Regions from separate parts of the Oceanisphaera sp. IT1-181 genome, predicted to be linked through region 1. Evidence: riboswitches for the same ligand, from Rfam matches in the RefSeq annotation. Region 1 holds a riboswitch; each other region holds the start of a gene.

What was found. A riboswitch is a leader RNA that binds a small molecule or an ion and turns the genes downstream of it on or off. The one in region 1 is predicted to bind thiamine pyrophosphate.
Region 2: it holds a riboswitch for thiamine pyrophosphate, as region 1 does, so the genes downstream of both, thiD (bifunctional hydroxymethylpyrimidine kinase/phosphomethylpyrimidine kinase) here and R0134_RS10955 (TonB-dependent receptor) in region 1, are expected to answer to the same signal.
Region 3: it holds a riboswitch for thiamine pyrophosphate, as region 1 does, so the genes downstream of both, R0134_RS15675 (sodium:solute symporter family transporter) here and R0134_RS10955 (TonB-dependent receptor) in region 1, are expected to answer to the same signal.

What each region holds. Positions count from the first base shown of each region.
Region 1 covers NZ_CP136856.1:2,455,344-2,460,100, reverse strand. Annotated here, with positions in the region: gene R0134_RS10955 (TonB-dependent receptor) at 1-1,453, opposite strand, end outside; TPP riboswitch at 1,534-1,638, opposite strand; gene R0134_RS10950 (NAD(P)/FAD-dependent oxidoreductase) at 1,841-3,049, opposite strand; gene R0134_RS10945 (cytosine permease) at 3,550-4,757, opposite strand, start outside.
Region 2 covers NZ_CP136856.1:3,423,988-3,428,744, forward strand. Annotated here, with positions in the region: gene R0134_RS15225 (putative monovalent cation/H+ antiporter subunit A) at 1-140, opposite strand, end outside; gene thiD (bifunctional hydroxymethylpyrimidine kinase/phosphomethylpyrimidine kinase) at 428-1,318, opposite strand; TPP riboswitch at 1,358-1,469, opposite strand; gene polA (DNA polymerase I) at 1,617-4,355, opposite strand; gene elbB (isoprenoid biosynthesis glyoxalase ElbB) at 4,717-4,757, shown strand, end outside.
Region 3 covers NZ_CP136856.1:3,525,538-3,530,294, reverse strand. Annotated here, with positions in the region: gene pyrC (dihydroorotase) at 91-1,134, shown strand; TPP riboswitch at 1,401-1,528, shown strand; gene R0134_RS15675 (sodium:solute symporter family transporter) at 1,634-3,076, shown strand; gene R0134_RS15670 (RNA-binding protein) at 3,340-3,612, shown strand; gene R0134_RS15665 (DUF1456 family protein) at 3,614-4,123, shown strand; gene R0134_RS15660 (Gfo/Idh/MocA family oxidoreductase) at 4,205-4,757, opposite strand, start outside.

The DNA of each region.
Region 1 (4,757 bases):
TCCACAGGGTTTCGGAATCAAAATTGCGCAGTGTGTCAGGCAACTTGCCGTTAGAGTTATAGCCGCCCACCTTGTAGCCACGAGCGATCAAGCCATAGAGCATTTGGGTCTCGCTGGTTTGGTATTCCAGCGCCATGCGCCCACCCCATAATAGTTCGGTGGGCTTGCTGCGGTTGCCGTCACTGTCGCTATAGAGGGTATTATCTTCTTCTAAGCGCAGGCCGTTGATCCAGGTAAGCTTGTCGGTCAGCCCGGTGGAGAGTTCGCCGTAACCCGCATAGCGGTTCGCGTCATACTCACTGGTAAAGGTGCTCGGCAGATAGGTGTAATCGCGGGTTAAATCTGAGCTGCGATGAAAATAATATAGGCCGCCGGTCCAGTCGGTGCTGTCGTTAAATAGCCGAGACTCTTCGGTGGAAATAAAGCGCACATCGACGGTGGCACCGCGCTCGTCCCTTTGGTAATTATCGGTGGCGCTGTAGGTGTCAGGGTGTAGGCTTGGATAGGTCCAGTCTACGTCAAAACCATATTCTAGATCGCTCTTATTGACGCTGATGGATGTTTCCTGAATAAAGTTCTCATTGCCATACCAAGTCGTTTTACCCGACAGTGCCAGCGTTTCTTGGCGGTCGTGGCCTGGGTTATCCGATAAGGTATGGCGGGTATTATCCAGAGAAAAGGCGTCATAACCGTTATCAACATTGGCGTAAAAGGCGGTGAGGTCTAAGTCCAAATCTTCACTGACGGCAATGCGAAACTTAGTGCGCAGCAGGGTTTCATCAATATTGTTAGTGTCGTCGCGATTTAGGTAATCGTTTTTCACAAAACCATCGCTGGTATTGCGCTGGGCGGCAACGCGATAGGAGACATTGTCGCTAATAGGCCCGCCTACGGCCGCCGCTAAGTTCTGGGTGTTGTACTCAGCCACCGTCAGTTCCACATCACCTGTTAAGGTGTCGGTAGGCTCATTGGCGCTAATGTTGATTAGGCCAGCCAAGGCGTTGGCGCCATACAAACTACTTTGTGGGCCACGCAGCACTTCTACCTGTTTAGTGTCCAGCAAGGTGGCACCTAAGGTCATGGCGCTCATGTCTATGCCATCGACCAACACACCTACCGAAGGATTAACTGCACCAATAAACTGGCTGCGCTCGCCCACACCGCGGATCTGGTAATATTTGCCGCGCGAGGCACCGGCGCTCAAGTTTACGTTAGGCGTTTGCGCCAATACGTCTTCAAGATGATTGTTGCCGGGCTTATTGAGCTCAGCTTCATCAATCACGCTTACGCTGGCCGCAGTTTCTTGCAGGCTGTCATCACGAAAGCTGGACGTAACGGTGGTGGTGTCTAGGGTATAAACCTCAGCCGCGACTGCATAAGTCGGTAACGCGGCCATTAGGCCTAAAGCCACGGCTGAAGATACCGCTGAGGGTAAAAAAGGTAATTTTGGCATTTCAAGTCTCCGCATAGATCTATAGGTTATAGATACGAAAACCGGGTAACGACGAGAGCAGGCAGGTGAGAGCAGAGCAAAGCGTTGCGGCTTCCTATTCCTACGCCGGTATTAGCCGGATCAGGTTCAAAGGGTTCGCGTCTGCGCATCTCAGGCAATCGTAACTGCCACCCCTTAGGATATGACTTATGGTTATAAGTCAGTCTGCATTATACCTATTTAGGCATTAAGGTCGAGATTTATACAGCAAAGCTGTTGTTCCTCTGCGACGGGGCCTTAACAAAAGGGGCCTCAACAAAAAAGCCGCGCTCTAGTGAGCGCGGCTGGTGACTGAATTCATCTTTCTGTATCAGCTTTATTTAGGTGCCTGTTTGTTTTCAGCATTTGTTACTTTAAACAACGCCCTCTAGGTTCATCGCTCTCATGCAGCACCACATCCGAGTGCAGAAATTGCGCCGCGTCTGCTGAATCCGTCACTTTAGTGGCGCTGCGCTCTAGCATCTCAGCTTCAAACTCGCCTAACACGCGGTTGCGAATGCCTGCATCGCGCCAGTTCGATTGTGGCCGGCAGCTTCTGACAATAATGCGTGCCAGTGATAATGCATCGAGCAACGCTTGGTTAGCGCCTTGCCCTTTAAACGGGCTCATGGGGTGCGCCGCATCGCCAAGCAATGTAATGGGACCTGCGCTTGCCAATAATTCTGGCGTGAGTAAGGCGCGGTCATACACCGGATAGCCAGAAATTTGTGCATCCTGAGTGGCTGCCAAAATCTGCGGAATGGGCGAGTGCCACTGGGTGCGCTTGCAGGCTTCTGCCTTTAGCGCTGCAGTGCCTTGGGCACTCAAGGCTCTAGCTTCGTTTTCTGCCATAGGAAAGCTTAATTGCCACATCACAGAATCGGCGTCGTAGGGCATGATATAAATACGCTCATGGCCATTGGCGGTTTGAAATACCGTAGCAGAGTCCAGTAAATCACTGTCTACGCCTTCAAGCGCACTTAATGGGCAGATCCCTAAGATCACCATGCAATCCAAATAACGCAGGGAGCTTATGTCGTGCCCCAAAGCTAAGTGGCGAACGACACTTCTAATACCATCGGCACCCACCACCAAGTCCGCTTTGGCGCTTTGTATTTGTCCGTTCACCTCAAAGCTCAGCTCAACGCCTTTATCAGTCTCTTTAAAGTCGACCAACTGATGGCCCCATTTTACGCAGCTGTGTGTATTTGGGAGTTCATTCAGGTGGGCACCCAATTGTTCCAGCAGCGCTAAGCGCAAAGACTGACGGGCGATATGCACGTTAGTGCGCTTAGGCGCAGAAGTGCTATCTGAGTGCAGCCACTTTCTCATGCCCCATTCGCCAAGCACTTTGCCGTCAGTGGTGTGTACCACATGGCGAGTAGACACCACGCCCTTATCGAGAGAGAAAATACCTAAGCCTTCGATGGCTTTGCTCGCTTGTTGCAAGGTGAGGCCATAACCCTGAGAGCGAGCTTCAAAGCCACTATCGCGCTCATAAAGGGTGAACGGAATGCCACGGTGTAAACAGGCCACCGCCAATGCTACGCCGCCAATGCCGCCTCCAATGATCGCCACAGTTGGATAGTTTTCTGTATCGGCTACCGGTGGGGTAAGAGCCGCGATCAGTCCAGATCCGCCACAGTTTGGGCATGAAGATAAGTGTGCTTTAGGGAGAGCAGGAGCCGTGCCGCCGTTCTTTTCAAACTGCGCTAGCGCTGCCTGATAGCTGAGCTTCACTTTCTTGCGGATCTTCTGACTGATCCGGCCGCGCCCCTGACACTTAGGACAAGGCGCCCAGCTGGCTGCTGCAGAACTCTCTACTTCATTCTCTGTTTCGATAGGTAACTTGATGGGTTGGCCCTCATAAGAAAAGCTTAAGCAAACTCTAATTGCGCTGGCGATTATAAGGCAGTAGCGACCACTTTCATTGCTTTAAAGCATGGTTTTGTTTTGTGCTCTGAGAAGATTTTTTCATTCGTCTTAATGGTACTGGCGATGTCAGTTTGGCAGACCATAGACTCCAATAACAAAAAAGGCCCCCAAAGGGGGCCAAAGGTACAACTAACGCTAAAGACTCAGGATTTTGCGGGAACTGCAGCGACACCGGCAGGACGGACAATGGGTTTCATTATCACGTAATAGCCCAACACGCTCACTACCAGCCCGACAAAGAACGCATAGTCGATGAGCACTAGGCTGCAGACGAAGGACAGACCGTAGACCAAGAAGGCCCGCAGGTTGTAATTGTTCTGATAAACGAAGGGTCCCAGAGGGTTATAAAAGTCGTCCACGTTTAACTGACCACGGCGCAACAGATAGAAGTCGGTCAGCATGATACCCGCTACCGGACCCAGCAAACCGGAAGTAATAACGCTGAACCACAGCAGGTTATCGGCAAACACCCAAGGCATCATCAGCAGGCCGATGGCACCGGAGATGGACACACCCTGGCCAAAAGTCAGTCTGGGGAAGACGTTCATCAGGATAAGAGCGGACGGCATCAGGTTGGCCACTGTGTTGGTGGACCACTGGGCAAAGGCGATGGTGATCATGCTCAGGATCAACACGATTGGCGAATTCATGGAGTTCAGTACGATTTCGATCGGGTCCCAAGTGCCGGTGAGGATACCGCCAATCATGCCCACCATCAGAATACCGGAGCCAATCACGATAAGGCCGGAGATCTGGGCGAAAAAGGGCTTGCGGTTACGGATAAAGAAATTCTTGCTGCTGTGGTCGCGAGAGCGCTCCAGCTTACGGGTCATATCCGGGCTGTTCAGACCCATGGTGATCCAGATGCCTGCGATAGCCATTACCGCGAACCAGAAAGATCCATCATTCAGCGAAGGTGCGGCCAGCACGTCACCGATGGTGGCGTTATTGTTATCCAGCAACCAGAAGGTAACCAGACCGATCAGTATGGTCAGCGCCGGAATGGCGACCCAGTCGAACTTGGCCATGGCTTTCATGCCATAGATGGCATTGACTACCTGCAGTACCCCGAAGATCAGGATAAGAATGGTGGTGTTGCTATAGCCTATCCACAACTCCAGTACCTTGCCAATGGCAACGGCCGCCACCCAAGTCTGAAAGCCAAACCAGAAACAGGCAGGAATGGCGCGAAAGGCTGCAGGGATCTTGGCGCCCTGATAACCGAAGCAACTACGGATATAAACGGTGAAGGGAATACCGTAACGCAGTCCAATATCACCAGCCAGAATCAGAATGGTCGTCACAATGGCATAGGCGGCCAGAATCGCACCTATGATAGTCCAAGGAGACA
Region 2 (4,757 bases), 970 kb from region 1:
GCCGGCCAAAACGTTAAAAAATAGCCAAACAATGCCGCCGGCAGTACCGACAGGCACCAACCAATCTTCGCGCCCATAATGCGAGACAGTTGTGGCACCAGAAAGGCTAAAATAAAGCCCGATAAAATGGCAACAAGCATAGGAAAATGCCTCCTTTCCTTGCCTGTTCAGGCAATAGAATAAGCTAAAAATAGGGAAGAGATAACACTGGGCAGAGGCTATAGTTAGAAGCTATTTCGATTATTTATCAATAAGCTTATCAATCAGTTAATCGATTATTTTTATATTATTATGGCGATCGATACTACAAGTCGACCTAGTAAAACGCAAGCAGGCCACAGTTTTTTCGCCCGCTTGATAACGTTAATTGAGAGATTGATCTAAGTATTCACCAACTCTATATGCAATAGCGATTCCAATATTTTATTTATGGTACAAGTCGGGTCGGGCCTATTTTGGTAGCGAAAAAATGCTCCACCGGACCTCGGCCTTGGCCGATACGCACTAAACTGCCAGCCAAAATCGCCTGATCGATATAGTGCTTAGCCCGCTCTACGGCTTCTTCTAAGCTAAAACCTTGACCTAAATAACTGGCCAGCGCCGCCGATAAAGTACAGCCAGTGCCGTGGGTATTCGCCGTCATAATGCGCGGCGTATCGAAGCAGCGCACTTGACCACCCATTAATAACCAGTCTGGGCTACGCGCTTCTTGTTGCAAGAAGCCGCCTTTGATTAATACCGCCTTACAATCCAACTGCTGTAAACCGGCAAATAAGGCTTCTACGTCAGACAAATACTCAGGAATCGCCACCCCCAATAAAGCCGCCGCTTCCGGTAAGTTAGGCGTGATCACATCCGCCAACGGCAGCAACTCGGTGCGCAAGCAATGCACCGCATCGTCCGCCAGCAACATGTCGCCATTGGCGGTCACCATCACAGGATCCACCACTAAATGCTGGGGCTGATAACGGCGCAACGCCGCCGCTACTGTGCGAATGGTTTCGCTATCACCGAGCATGCCTACTTTCACCGAAGTAATGGCCAAATCGCTGAATACCGCGTCTAATTGCGCTTGGATCATGGCTTGCGGCGTTGGGTGTACTGCGGTCACGCCTTGAGTATTTTGTGCAGTGAGGGCCGTTATCACAGAGCAGGCGTAACCGCCGGTGGCAGAAATGGCTTTAATATCCGCTTGAATACCCGCGCCACCGCTGCTGTCTGAGCCGGCAATGGTGAGGACTATTGGTTTTTGGTGATGTGGCTTTTGGTGATGAGGTTTTTGCTTATTTGCTGCATTAGCAGAGAACTGAGTGGACATTTATTAAGCTCCTTCGGGCGAAGGACTTGCAGGTAAAGTGGCACTTACCCGTTAGTTTCCTACGCCAGCATTAACTGGATCAGGTACAGCGGGTCCGGCATCTACCGTCTCAGCACTTAGGTTTTTGACCAAGGCTCCCCGACTAACAATGGTTGGATAATAGCGACCTACACCTTGAAAAGAAAGCCGTACGCTTTACGCCATACGCGGTAAGTCATACATAAAGAAACACCGAACCAACCGGCTCGGTGCTTTGTTGTTAACGTAACGCGTATAACGTACGGCGTGCAGCTGTCAGTTAATGCGCTTGATCCCAGTTATCGCCGTCGCCGGCTTCAACCAGTAATGGCACATCAATACTGGCCGCATGCTCCATGAGATCGCAGATCTGCTGTTTAAACTCTTCGACTTTATCTTCACGAATTTCAAACACCAACTCATCGTGTACTTGCATCAGCATGCGCACTTCACCGTCGGCTTGGCTCTTTAACCAAGCCGCGACCTTGATCATGGCTTTCTTGATGATATCGGCGGCGGTTCCCTGCATTGGCGCGTTGATCGCGGCACGTTCGGCGCCTTTACGGCGCGCACCGTTTTTAGCGTTGATCTCAGGCAAATATAAGCGACGACCAAACAAAGTCTCCACGTAGCCTTTATCTGCGGCCAGAGCGCGGGTGTCTTCCATGTATTTGAGCACGCCTGGGTAGCGCTCAAAGTAAATATCCATATAAGCCTGAGACTCATGGCGCGCAATACCTAACTGGCGAGACAAACCAAAGGCACTCATGCCATAAATCAAACCAAAGTTAATGGCCTTGGCCCGACGACGCTGCTCGGTAGTTACGCTGTCGAGCGCCACGCCAAACACTTCCGCCGCGGTGGCCTTGTGGATATCCAAGCCTTGGCCGAAGGCATCGAGCAGGCCTTTATCTTTGGAGAGGTGCGCCATGATGCGCAGTTCAATTTGCGAGTAATCCGCCGCCACCAACTTATAGCCTGGCTCGGCAATAAAAGCTTGGCGAATGCGCCGCCCTTCGGTCGTACGAATCGGAATATTTTGTAAGTTAGGATCCGAGGACGACAAGCGACCAGTCGCCGCATTGGCCTGATGATAGGAGGTATGAATGCGCCCACTGTGCTGATTCACCATCAATGGCAGCTTGTCCGTGTAAGTGGACTTGAGCTTGCTTAAGCCACGATATTCCATCAATAACTTAGGCAGCGGATAATCCAGCGCCAGCTCTTGCAGCACTTCTTCTGCCGTTGAAGGCGCGCCCTTAGGCGTCTTTTTCAAAATCGGCAGTGCCAGCTTGGTAAACAGGATTTCACCCAACTGCTTAGGCGAGCTTAAGTTAAAGGGTTCGCCCGCTAATTCATGAGCTTGTAGCTCTAGTTCTTTCAGACGCTTGGCAATTTCATCGCTTTGGATGGCCAGCAGCTTGCTGTCTATCTTAACGCCTGTGTACTCCATCTCAGCCAAAATCGGCACTAATGGCATTTCAATGTCGGTAAATACGCTTTGCAGCTCAGGCTCGGCGGCCAGTTGTTCGGCTAAATGATGGTGCAAGCGCAGCGTTATGTCTGCGTCTTCTGCCGCATAAAATGCCGCTTCTTCTAAGGGAATTTGATTAAACGTCAGCTGCTTAGCACCCTTGCCGGCAATGGCCTCAAAGGGCGTGGTGGCGTGATTTAAGAAGAAATTAGCCATGCTGTCCATGTCGTGACGCGTTTGTACCGAGTTCAGTACATAAGACTCCAACATGGTATCCAGCCCAATGCCACGCATCTGAATATCGTGATTTTTCAATACATTGGCATCGTACTTTAAATTCTGACCCAATTTAATCGGCAGCTCGGCTTCTAGCAGCGGCTTTAACGCCGCCAATACCACGGCTTCACTCAACTGCTCCGGCGCATCTAAATAATCATGGCCAAAGGGCACATAGGCCGCCTCTCCCGCCTCTACGGAAAACGACATGCCCACTATTCGTGCGTCGCGATAATTTAGGCTGGTGGTTTCGGTATCAAAGGCAAAATACGGTGCCTTGGCCAAGCGCCCTACCCAGTCTTGCAACTCGGCTTCGGTCAGAATGGTCTGATAATTCACGTCCATGGCCGGTGCCGCAGGCTTGGCGGATACCGCGGCAAGCTCTGGATCCAACTCGGCTAACAAATTACGAAATTCATATTCTTGATATAGCGCTTTTAGTGCTTCGGTATCCGGCGGGGTTTGCAGCAACTCGGCGGGGCCACAATGCAACTCCACATCGGTTTTAATGGTGGCCAAGGTATAAGATAAGTCCAAGATCTCTTTATGTTCGACAAACTTAGCGGCAAAGCTCTTAGATCCACGAAAGCCCAAATCCGCCACTTTATCGAGCTGAGCTGCAATCTGTTCAATCGAGCCCAAGCCCTGCAACAAGGCCAGCGCGGTTTTTTCACCTACGCCCGGCATGCCCGGAATGTTATCCACTTTATCGCCCACTAGCGCCAGCAGATCTATGATCAGCTCTGGCGGCACGCCAAACTTCTCGATCACACCATTGCGGTCCATAAACTCATTTTTCATGGTGTCCATTAACAGCACATGATCGGTGACCAACTGCGCCATGTCTTTATCGCCGGTGCTGATCACCACATCTAATTGCTGCTCGGTGGCTTGGCGCGCCAGCGTGCCGATCACGTCATCCGCTTCTACGCCAGACTCAATCAATAGCGGCAAGCCCATGGCTTTAATAATGTTGTGAATTGGTTCTATTTGGCTACGTAGATCGTCGGGCATGGAGGGCCGCTGTGCCTTATATTCCGAGTACAGATCGTCACGAAAGGTCTTACCTTTGGCATCAAACACCACTGTCACTTGCGAGTCGGGAAACTGCTTGTGCAGGCTGCGCAGCATATTAGTGACCACGCGAACTGCCCCACTGGGGCGGCCGTCACTGGTACGTAGATCCGCCTTTAAAGAGGCAAAATAGGCACGATAAAGATAAGAAGATCCATCAACTAGGATCAGAGGTTTACTGGGTAAGGCAGCCATGGTGTCGTTCTCGTTAATGCGTTACCTATTAGCATGCCACAGCCAGGCTGTTGACACCACGGCGAGCACTTTCTAGCCTGTGGATAAGTCTGTGCAAAGGCGATCTACACAAGATCTAGTCAAAAAACATTAGATCTTACTTATCAGACACTTAGAGAAAAATACTTGATCTGGCATTAAGATCTTGCAATGTGGAAATCTCTTTAGATGGCCTTGTGAATTATATGTAAGAGGTGAGGCGTAAATGGTGAGGTGCAAGATGATAAACATACTCAAACCTGCAAACTCAGTGTTTTACTGTTAGCTTTAGCCCTTCACTCTTTACACTTCTCTCCTCACGTTCACTTACAAGGAATAAGGTATGAAAAAAGTTGCCATTATTTTAAGCGGCTGCGGCGTGAA
Region 3 (4,757 bases), 1.1 Mb from region 1:
TTACTCTTCACCCCTCACATTAATGTGGATTTGGTTAAAACAGCTCGGCAGTGGATAATGGCCGTCTGGATGCAATGGAGAACCCGCCCAATGAGCACACAACTGACTAGCCTGACGATTACCCGCCCTGATGATTGGCATTTACACTTGCGTGATGGCGAACAACTCAAAGACACAGTGGCTGATGCTAGCCGTTATTTAGGCCGCGCTTTAGTAATGCCTAATCTTTTGCCGCCCGCCACTACTACCGAGCTGGCGCTGGCCTATTACGACAAGATAACGGCAGTGCGCCCACCAGGCAGCCTGTTTGAACCTTTGATGAGCTTGTACCTCACCGATAAGACAGATCCAGAAGAGATCCGGCGCGCCAAAGCCAGCGGTAAAATCGTGGCCTGCAAGTTGTATCCAGCGGGTGCCACCACCAACTCGGACTCCGGCGTAACTGACGTGAAGAATATTTACTCAGTGTTGGATGTGATGCAAGAAACCGGCATCTTGTTGTTGGTGCACGGCGAAGTGACCGACGCCAGCGTGGATATTTTCGACCGCGAGAAGGTGTTTCTTGAGACTATCTTGCCCGACGTAGTGCGCGATTTTCCTCAGCTGAAAATCGTACTCGAGCACATTACTACCGAGCACGCGGTTAAGTTTGTGGAGCAAGCCGGTGATAACGTAGCGGCTACCATTACCACGCATCACTTGATGTTTAACCGTAACCACATGCTGGTGGGTGGCATTCGTCCGCACTATTACTGCTTACCGATTTTAAAGCGCAACACCCATCAGCAAGCGTTAGTGCGCGCAGCCATCAGTGGTAATAAGAAATTCTTTATCGGTACCGACTCGGCGCCGCATTTTAAGCAAAATAAAGAAACCGCCTGTGGTTGCGCTGGCGCTTATACCTCGCACGCCGCCGTTGAGCTGTATGCAGAAGTATTTGAAGAAGCGGGTGCTCTGGATAAACTGGAAGCCTTTACCAGCCATAACGGCCCAGACTTTTACGGCCTGCCACGCAACTCAGACACCATTACCTTGGTGAAAGAGACCTGGTCTGTGCCCGCCACCCTGCCCTTAGGTGGTCAAGAGTTGGTGCCCATCCGTGCCGGTGAAACCATCAGCTGGATGGTGAAGTAGCGCCTAGCTAATACCGTAGAGGCCGATTTATCCGGCCGGTTTTGCGCAGCAAAACGATAAGCACCAACCTAGATAAAAAGCCCTGAGCCAAGCTCGGGGCTTTTTTTCGCCGTCATTCTGACGTATGTCAGGAGCTTGGTTTGGAAATATCATCTTGTTTGATCACTTTATGCCGCTACGTGCCATCGGCCAGCTAAAGCGGCCTCTACCTCCCACCTCACGTAAGTCCAATGTTTGACAAGCGTCACTTTTATTCTTACTCTCATTGTCATTCCTGGGGGAGCCTAAGGTGTAGAAATTACACCCAATTTGGCTGAGATTCCGCTACTTGCAGCGGTAACCCTTAGAACCTGATCCGGATAATGCCGGCGAAGGGAAGGAACTGACTTACCCTCACTCCCCACCTCTGCGACCGTTGTTACCCGGCATACTATCGCCCATATAACCGTCAATGACTGACGATGTTAATCATGTTTGCCTTTTGGCAAAGGGAGAATACATGCTACTCAGCACTACCGAAGCCATTTTATGGCTCTGCTTATTTGCCGCCATGTTTGCTATTCCAGGCCTCTATTATGCGCGCCGCCAGCAAGACAATATCGAAGACTTTGTCGTGGCTCGCAATAGTCAAAACGGCATATCCACTATGCTGACATTATTAGCCACCACGCTCGGCGCTTGGATATTATTTGGCCCGGCAGAAGCCGCCACGTGGGGCGGCATAGGGGCGGTGATCGGCTATGCACTGGGCTCACTTGCGCCCCGCTTTATGATGATCCCCTTAGGTAAAAGGCTGCGCGAGCTGATCCCAGAAGGCCACACCCTCACTGAATTTGTGCTGCATCGCTACGGTAAAACCATGTATGGCTTCGTGATGGTGATCATGATGTTCTACATGTTTATCTCACTGACCGCAGGCCTCACCGCCGTCGCTAAAATGGTAAGTTTGCTGGCACCCGTGCCTTTGTGGGCTACTGCTTCTATCGTAATGTTGGCCACCCTGCTCTACACCTTATACGGCGGCCTGCGCGTCACCATTTTTACCGACCGCCTACAGATCATAGTAATACTGCCGTTTTTATTACTGCTGATTATGTTTGGCTGGCAAGCGGTGGGCGGCATTGGGCCCACTATCGCCGGCCTCAAAGAAAAAGCGCCAGAGCTACTCAATCCCTTTGATATGGGTGGCTTTAAATCCGGCCTCACCTTCTTTATTGCGGTAGTGTTAACCGGGCTTTTTTACCAAGGCACTTGGCAGCGTATTTTTGCCGCTCAAGATAATAAAGCCATTCGTAATGGCTTTATCGTCAGCGGTATCTTGAGCTTCATCTTTATCTTTATCATGGGCCTATTCGGCTTAGCCTTCGTGGGCTTAGGCTTAGCAGGTGATGGCTCGGTAGCCGTGTTTGATGTGCTGCTGTCTAACATTCCGTTGTGGTTTGCCATCGGTTTATTGCCCTTTGGCCTAGCCTTGATTATGAGCAGCGCCGACTCCACCATCAGCGGTATTTCCAGCATGATAGTGGTGGACTTGCGCCGTCTGTTACCGGATTTTAGCGCCAACCGCCTGCTGGGTTTATCCCGCTGGTTGATAGTATTGATCTCTATTCCGGTATTGATAGTGGCGTCTCAAGGCTTTAGCGTCTTGTATCTGTTCTTATTGGCCGATCTCTTATGTTGCGCCGCGGCCTTCCCGGTGTTCTTTGGCTTTTATAGCGCTCGTTATCAGGCTTATAACGCCGTGCTCAGCACCGCCGCCGGCTTAATCGCAGGCCTGTGGCTGTTCCCAGCCCCTGGTGCGCCAATCGAATATCTATTGGAGTCATTCTTACTGGCGAGCTTAGTACCTGTGCTGGTCTCTGTGTTATTGCAGTTTATGCCTAACCGCCAGACCTTTGATTTTTCTATCTTGCGCCAACGTATTCGCAGTTTAGAAAGTTAGTTTTAAACCATGACGTCACACGGTTAACACGTAAAATGATCACAAGCCGGCCCGTAAAGGTCGGCTTTTTTATGGACGCCAATCTCGGTGCTATCCTCTAAATAGTCAGGCATAAGCAGGCAGACGTTAGCCAGACAAACTGCTACACTCGCGACCCCTTGCATTAAGCATTCAGGCTTATGCCAGCCCATTTTATAAACAACCACTTAATGAACGGCTTATCATCTTAAGATAAGGCGCCAACATATTATTTTGGAGAATCCATGAAGATTATGATCCGAGGCTTATCTCGCCTCACTACCGAAGAAAAAATCTTAGCACTGCTCGCCCCTTACGGCTTAGTGCAGTACTTCCATCTGGTTATGGATCCTAATACCAATAACTCAAAAGGTTTTGGTTTTGCCTTTATGCCAAACCCTGCTCAAGCTAAAGCCGCCATCAAGAGTTTGAACGGTATCGAAGTAGACGGTGAAAAAATTCGCGTGAAAAAAGCCGAAGATAAGCCAGAAGAAGCTAAAAAAGTGGAGCCAAAATAATATGACTAATAACGATATTTTACGCCGCGTGCGCTACTCACTGGACTTAAAAGATGCTCAGTCACTCGCCCTGTTTGCTCAAGGTGGTATTGAGATTGATGAAGCGCAGTTTTTAGCCTTGCTCGCCAAAGAAGAAGATGAAAACTACCACAGCTGCAGCAATGAGCAGCTATTGGGCTTTTTAGATGGCTTAGTATTACAAGAAAGAGGCCCACGCGAAGGTGGACCTGCACCTAAGACTGAAGGTGCCGAGCCGATGAACAACCAAGTCTTTAAGAAGCTGCGCGTCGCCTTGCAACTAAAAGAAGATGATATTTTAAGCTTGCTGGCCTTGGCCGGATTTATTGTAAGAAAGCCTGAGCTGACTTCTTTGTTTCGCAAACCCGACCATAAACACTTCAAACCGTGTGGCGACCAGTTCTTGCGGAACTTCTTGCAAGGCCTAGCCCTGCAACGCCGCCATGGCGCAGAGCCTAGCGCTGAAGAAGATGCCGACCAAACTGCCGAGTAAGGTTAAGTAGGGTCGATACTTAAAGAAAGAGTATTCGACCACTTTACTCTTTATAAAAAATACTAAGCCAGCAGCAGACGATTATTCTCTAAAGCTGGTAGCCGTTAAGGGCAAGGTACGACCTTCTACCGAGCTCTTTTCTGCAATATTAATAATATTAAGTCCATCTAATGCGTCTTGCATGGTCACAGGTGGCGGCGCTTCGCCGCGAATTGCCTTGGCCGTGGCTTGATAGAAATAACGATAACCACCCACCTCAGACTCAATCACTTGTGCATCATCATCCGAATAGAAAATACCGTAGTCCGCTTCCGCCTCTTTCGCTAAATATGGCGAGTCCGGCACTATGCCGTTTTGCAGACGCTCTTCTTGCGGATCAAAACCACGCTTAATATAGCAGCCCAGTTCGCCCTGTAACTTAAAGCGCAAACTCGGTCCTGGATGATAGGGACTGGAATGCAAAATCACTTCTTTATCGCGATAATGCAGCAGCACATGAAAGTAGTCCGTCACTTTGCCACCTGGGCGCATCGATAAACAACGGCCCGTCACCGCTTGTGGCTTACCAAATAACACCAACGCCTGATCGACTAAATGCCCGCCTAAATCAAACCAAATACCGGCACCCACACCT